DNA from 3 places in the Marinobacter sp. W-8 genome. Region 2 is predicted to be linked to each of the others. Evidence: predicted binding sites of a transcription regulator. Region 2 holds the regulator's gene; each other region holds the start of a gene.
What was found. The regulator sigma-54, encoded in region 2, starts transcription at its own class of promoters, with help from an activator protein. The targets are predictions, from matches to a motif close to ANTGGCATNNANNTTGCTNT.

Region 1 (2,274 bases), 1.6 Mb from region 2:
CGGTGGTCAATGAAGTCAAACAGACCACCACCGACGTACAGCCCGAAATCCAGACTCTGAAAAGCCCCGAAGAGAAAGCCATTGAGGAATCCATCCAGGAACAGATGGACGCCAACATGGCCCGGATTCTTGAAGTGCTGGAACCGGCTATTATGGATGGCCGGATCAACGTCTCGGAAGATCAGCGCCGCATCATCATTCGCATTGAGGAGAAGGGCTCGTTTGCCTCAGGTTCAGCCCAACTAACCTGGGAGTTCGAGGGCCTGCTGCTGGATATGGCGGAGGTTCTGGCCGACATGCCCGGCGACCTCGCCATTGAAGGCCATACCGATAACGTGCCCATCCGCACCGAACGTTTCTACAGCAACTGGGACCTGTCCGCAGCCCGCGCCGCCGCGGTGGCTAATGTTCTGCTGGCTCGGGAGCAGGTGACTCCGGACCGCATCCGGGTGACCGGTCTGGCCGACACCGAACCACGGGTACCCAACACCTCGCCGGAAAACCGAGCCAAGAACCGGCGGGTTGAAATCGTTATCGATCTGTCAGAGCCCATGGAAGAGCAGGAACTGCGCCTTCGCGAGCTGATTCGTTCCGAAAGCGAGTCGCAAGAAGCCATTATTGGCATTGAGCCCGGTCGGGATACGCCCAGCGAGATTACCTGGTAGTAAAACCTTGCCTCGCGCCCTATCCAGATTGGTGCACAAGCCCTTGATGCGCACGCCTCTGGTGCACTTTGACGCAGATAAATACCTCCCTCGGCGCCCTCAGGTTCTCCAACCCCCCTGCAGTACTTGATATGCATTGTTTTGGAACAGCACTTGCTTAAGTCGCACCCCAACAATGCACAACGGCTCATCAGAAGCCGCGTAATCAAAACACTCAGGAGAAAAACCCGTGGACATCACGAGTGCCGTACACACCCTGACCGAGAGCGCCAACACGCTCTTCATTCTGATTGGCGCCATTATGGTGCTGGCCATGCACGCCGGCTTTGCGTTCCTGGAAGTGGGCACAGTTCGCCACAAAAATCAGGTCAATGCCCTGGTTAAAATCATGACCGACTTCGGCATATCCGCAGTCGCCTATTTTTTCATCGGCTACTACATCGCCTATGGTGGGCACTTTCTCAATGGCGCCGCGGAACTCACCTCCGCCAACGGCTATGAACTGGTCAAATTTTTCTTCCTGATGACCTTCGCCGCGGCCATTCCGGCGATCGTTTCCGGCGGTATCGCAGAGCGTGCCCGCTTCTACCCCATGCTGATTGCCTCGGGCCTGATCGTGGCCTTCGTCTATCCTTTCTTTGAGGGCCTGATCTGGAACGGGAACTTTGGTTTCCAGGCCTGGCTGGAGAACCAGTTTGGTGCATCCTTCCATGATTTCGCCGGCTCCGTTGTGGTGCATGCTGTCGGTGGCTGGATTGCTCTCGCTGCGGTGCTGCTGCTCGGCGCCCGCACCGGTCGCTATCGCAACGGTCGGGTCGTGGCCTTTGCCCCTTCCAACATTCCGTTTCTCGCCCTCGGCGCCTGGATTCTGACCGTGGGCTGGTTTGGCTTTAACGTCATGTCGGCCCAGACTCTGGACGGCATCAGTGGCCTGGTTGCGGTCAACAGTCTGATGGCCATGGTGGGGGGTATTCTGGTTTCCATGCTGCTCGGCCGCAAAGACCCTGGCTTCATTCACAATGGTCCGCTGGCCGGACTGGTGGCGGTGTGCGCCGGCTCAGACCTGATGCACCCCGTCGGCGCCCTGATTACCGGGGGCGTGGCCGGCGCCATCTTTGTCTACCTGTTCGAGTGGGCACAGGCGAAAATCGAGCGGTTGGATGATGTTCTGGGTGTCTGGCCCCTGCATGGCGTATGCGGTGTCTGGGGCGCCATTGCCTGCGGTATCTTTGGCCAGGAAGCGCTCGGGGGCCTGGGTGGCGTCAGCCTGATGTCGCAGATTATTGGCTCGGTGGCCGGTGTGATCGTGGCCTTTGCCGGCGGGCTCATCGTTTACGGTGCCATCAAAACCATTAGCGGCCTGAGACTGACAGAGGAAGAAGAGTTCAACGGTGCCGACCTCAGCATTCACCGTATCGGTGCCAATGCCGTTGAGTGAGTTTCCGGGCCTTATTGTGCCTGGTAACCGGTAAGCTCCATGTAACCCACGCCGGAATGGCTTCCGGTGACGGAAACCGGGCTCTCCCAATACGGATAAAGCCCGGAATTCCGGTAATCCCCTGCCGGCGCAGAGACCTCGAGGTTCACGTCGAAAGCCGGAAGGGTTATC
Region 2 (2,274 bases):
TGCAGCGTGGCTTCCGCCATCTGGCGCACCTTCTCGACCTCCAGGGTGACCTGGCAGTTACTGATGTGGTCGAAGTGACGCTCCAGCTTCTCGAACTTGGTGTTGACGTAATCCTTCAGAGCGGGAGTCAGTTCTACGTGATGGCCTGAAATGTTGAGTTGCATAGGCGTCTCCTGTTGTCATACTGCCGGCGTGCTTGCCGGCTTGCATGCCAGTGCATCTTGCACCAGCGAAAGTTTAAACCAGGCGTTTTCGTTCGTTCGAGGGAGGAATATGCATGGCCTCCCGGTATTTGGCCACGGTACGCCGCGCCACGTTGATTCCCTGTTCCCCTAGCATGGCTGCAATTTTGCTATCGCTCAATGGCTTTTTCGGGGTTTCCTCGGCAATCAGCTTCTTGATCATTGCCCGGATGGCTGTAGACGAGCATTCGCCGCCCTCGGCGGTGCTGACGTGGCTGGAGAAAAAGTACTTCAGCTCGAAAATACCGCGGGGCGTGTGCATGTACTTCTGGGTGGTAACCCGGGAAATCGTGGACTCGTGCATTTCCACCGCCTGGGCAATGTCAGACAGGATCAGAGGCTTCATGGCTTCTTCGCCCTGATCCAGGAACCCTTGCTGGTGTTCAACGATGCGGGTGGCAACTTTCAGCAGGGTTTCATTACGGCTTTGCAGGCTCTTGATAAACCATTTCGCTTCTTGCAGCTGGTCGCGCAGGTAGGTGTTATCGGCACTGCTGTCAGCCCGGCGGATCAGTGACGCGTAGCTGGCATTCACCCGGATACGCGGAGCGATTTCCGGATTGAGTTCAACCCGCCATCGGCCTTCGTGTTTGCGTACGATAACGTCCGGGATAACGTAATCCGGTTCGGCCCGGTCCACGACATCGCCAGGGCGCGGGTTCAGGCTCGTGATCAGGGCCAGTACCTGTTTCAGCTGGTCTTCCTTGAGCCGGCTGCGGCGCAACAGCTGTGCGTAGTCCCGGTTGCCAAGCAGATGCAGGAACTGGGTAACCACCAGTCTCGCCTGGCGCAGCCAGGGGGTATCCGGTGGCAGCTGGTTGAGCTGAATCAGCAGGCATTCCTGGAGATCCCGAGCGAACACGCCTGGCGGGTCGAAGTGTTGCAGGCGGTGGAGTACCGCTTCCACTTCGTCCAGTTCCAACGGGTCTTCTTCGGTTTCGTCCAGCAGGCCTGCGTGAATGTCCTCAATGTCAGACGTCAGGTAGCCGCGCTCATCCACAGCATCCAGCAGCGCGTGGGCAATGGCCTGATCCCGCTCGCTCAGAGGCGTCAGGTTCAGCTGCCACTCAAGGTGATCCTGCAGGGTTTCGGTAGGCGAGTTCCGGGTTTCGAAATCCGATTCGTGCTCGTCTTCGCCTTTGCTGGCCGGAGCCGGGGCAGACTGGTAGATGTCGTCCCAGGCGGTATCCACTGGCAGATCATCGGGAATGTTGTCCGGAATATCGTTCTCGGACGACCAGTCAGGGCCGTTCTCGGTTTCGTCCCAGTCCGGGCTCGCGTCCTGGTGGCTGTCGTCCTGGTTGGCCTCAGAGCTGGAAGCGTCACTGTGCTCGTGCTCTTCGCGCTCGTCGCCTTCAGCGTGCTCATCGTCCTCTGAGGTTTCCAGCATTGGGTTGGATTCCAGCGCCTGCTGGATTTCCTGCTGGAGATCGAGGGTAGAAAGCTGTAGCAGGCGTATGGCCTGCTGCAGCTGGGGCGTCATGGTCAGACTCTGGCCCAGCTTAAGCTGTAATGAGGCTTTCATAACCATGGCTCAAGATCCATAACTCGTGGGCATCCCGGTTGTTGCTTTGCCGGCGCACAGGCCGAAAAAAATGTTGTACGCTGGTTACTTGCCATTGTCTGTGAACAGTATAAGCAAGTTTTTTGCCGAGTTTACTTGCTACAGATCATCAAAACAATCAGACCTCGGATAAACCCAGTTTTATCAGGTCAGAGCCGGAACTCATCACCCAGATATACTTCTTTCACCTGCTGGTTTGCCAGAATGGCTTCGGCATTGCCGGAGGCGATGATGTGGCCGCCGGAAACGATGTAGGCATTCTCGCAGATGTCGAGGGTTTCCCGAACGTTATGGTCGGTAATCAATACGCCAATACCTTTATCCCGCAGGTGCCGGATAATGTGCTTGATGTCACTGACGGAGATAGGGTCTACGCCCGCGAAGGGTTCGTCCAGCAGGATAAACGCGGGCTCCATGGCCAGCGCCCGGGCGATTTCAACTCTGCGGCGTTCGCCGCCGGATAGCGCC
Region 3 (2,274 bases), 1.9 Mb from region 2:
GATGGCCTTGGCATGCTTGATCACGCCACCGATGTAGTACAGAGCCGCTTCGCTCAGGCCTGCGTAGCTGTCGCCGGCAAACAGGTTCTTGCCGTCTTTGCTCAGGGACATATGTACGTGCATACCGGAACCGTTGTCACCTACAACCGGCTTGGGCATGAAGGTGGCGGTCTTGCCGTAGGCGTGCGCTACGTTGTGCACGCAGTACTTCAGGATCTGAACTTCGTCTGCCTTGCGGGTCAGGGTGTTGGCGCCAACACCGATTTCACACTGGCCAGCGGTGCCCACTTCGTGGTGGTGCACTTCGATGGTCAGGCCCATGGATTCCATGGCCGCACACATGGCGCCACGCAGGTCGTGCAGGCTGTCAACCGGCGGAACCGGGAAGTAGCCGCCTTTTACGCCCGGGCGGTGGCCAATGTTGTTGCGGTCGAAATCTTCACCGGAAACCCACGCCGCTTCTTCAGAGTGGATGTGGTAAGAAGCGCCTTGCATGTCGACGTTCCACTTAACGGAATCGAACACGAAGAACTCGGGCTCCGGGCCGAACAGGGCGCCATCGGCAATGCCGGTGGACTTCAGGTATTCTTCGGCGCGACGGGCAACAGAACGGGGATCACGCTCATAACCCTGCATGGTAGAAGGCTCTACAATGTTGCAGGTGATGTTGACGGTGGTTTCTTCGGTGAACGGGTCCAGAACGGCGGTTTCGTCGTCCGGCATCAGGATCATGTCGGATTCGTTGATGCCTTTCCAGCCGGCAATGGAGGAACCGTCGAACATCTTGCCGTCAGCAAAAAAGTCTTCGTCCGCCTCGGTGGCCGGCAGGGTCACGTGCTGCTCTTTACCGCGGCTGTCGGTGAAACGCAGGTCAATCCACTTGACTTCGTGTTCTTTGATCAAATCAATCGTCTTGGACATTGTGCATGCTCCGTAAGGTTTTACATGTTCGTTGTGCCGGATCGTTCGGTGTTCTGAGGCCCGATCTTTTTCAGGTCAGGGAAGCTTACCAGAAGCTTGTGGCCCTTACCCTCACTATGCGGCTGCTTTGGGATAAGCAATCGGCTTGCCAGTTTTTGTCGGCTGCGCCAGAACAGCGCAGCGACAAGGCTTTCGGGCTAATGTGGCGCAGCTTGTTGGTCGAAGGCAGCGCCTGTTGCACCATTGCGGCGCACCATAGTGGTGCGAGTTCGCCGATAACGCATAATTATGGTGCAAGTCCTAGTTGGTTACATATTAGGCGCTAATCTTCATATTATCGCCATGGACTTTTCGATATACTGCGCGCCGCTAATTTCTTCAGGATACCCGTTGTGATTGATAAGCTTAGAAACGTTGCCATTATTGCCCACGTTGACCATGGCAAGACCACCCTGGTTGACCAGCTGCTGCGCCAGTCTGGCACGCTGGACCGTAAAGAGCTCGAAAACGAGCGCGTAATGGACTCCAACGACCAGGAAAAAGAACGTGGCATTACCATTCTGGCAAAAAACACCGCTCTTAAATGGAAAGACTACGACATCAATATCGTAGACACCCCGGGCCACGCCGACTTTGGTGGTGAAGTAGAGCGTGTGATGAGCATGGTAGACAGTGTGCTGCTGGTGGTGGATTCCATCGATGGTCCCATGCCGCAAACCCGTTTCGTGACCCAGAAAGCTTTCGCAGCGGGCCTGCGCCCGATTGTGGTTGTGAACAAGATTGACCGCCCGGGTGCGCGCCCGGACTGGGTTGTGGACCAGGTATTTGATCTGTTTGACAACCTGGGTGCCACCGACGAGCAGTTGGACTTCCCGATTGTTTACGCCAGCGCCCTGAATGGCATTGCCGGCATGGAGCACGAAAACCTCGACGACAACATGGATGCGGTATTCCAGTCGATCGTTGACCACGTGCCTGCGCCTTCTGTTGATCTGGACGGCCCGTTCCAGATGCAGATCTCCCAGCTGGACTACAACAGCTTCCTGGGTGTTATCGGTATCGGTCGTATTATGCGCGGTAAAGTGAAGACCAACACCCCGGTGGTGGCTATCGGTGCCGACGGCAAGAAGCGCAACGGCCGTATCCTGAAAATCATGGGCCATTCCGGCTTGCAGCGTGTGGAAGTTGAAGAAGCCCAGGCTGGCGACATTGTGTGTGTGAGTGGCCTGGACCAGCTGTATATTTCCGATACCCTGTGTGATCCCTCTAACGTTGAAGCGCTGCCGGCGCTGACCGTAGACGAGCCCACCGTATCCATGACCTTCCAGGTGAACGATTCCCCGTTCGCCGGTA

Region 1: ACF8YQ_RS01245 (ammonium transporter) is a predicted target of sigma-54. The motif match lies at 806-825, and genes of this name have one in related genera.
Region 3: glnA (glutamate--ammonia ligase) is a predicted target of sigma-54. The motif match lies at 1,055-1,074, and genes of this name have one in related genera.

The regions. Positions count from the first base shown of each region.
Region 1 is NZ_CP172297.1:295,001-297,274, reverse strand. It holds gene ACF8YQ_RS01250 (flagellar motor protein MotB) at 1-665, shown strand, start outside; gene ACF8YQ_RS01245 (ammonium transporter) at 895-2,103, shown strand; gene ACF8YQ_RS01240 (lipocalin-like domain-containing protein) at 2,115-2,274, opposite strand, start outside.
Region 2 is NZ_CP172297.1:2,635,836-2,638,109, reverse strand. It holds gene hpf (ribosome hibernation promoting factor) at 1-164, opposite strand, end outside; gene ACF8YQ_RS12205 (RNA polymerase factor sigma-54) at 238-1,767, opposite strand; gene lptB (LPS export ABC transporter ATP-binding protein) at 1,956-2,274, opposite strand, start outside.
Region 3 is NZ_CP172297.1:605,966-608,239, forward strand. It holds gene glnA (glutamate--ammonia ligase) at 1-921, opposite strand, end outside; gene typA (translational GTPase TypA) at 1,314-2,274, shown strand, end outside.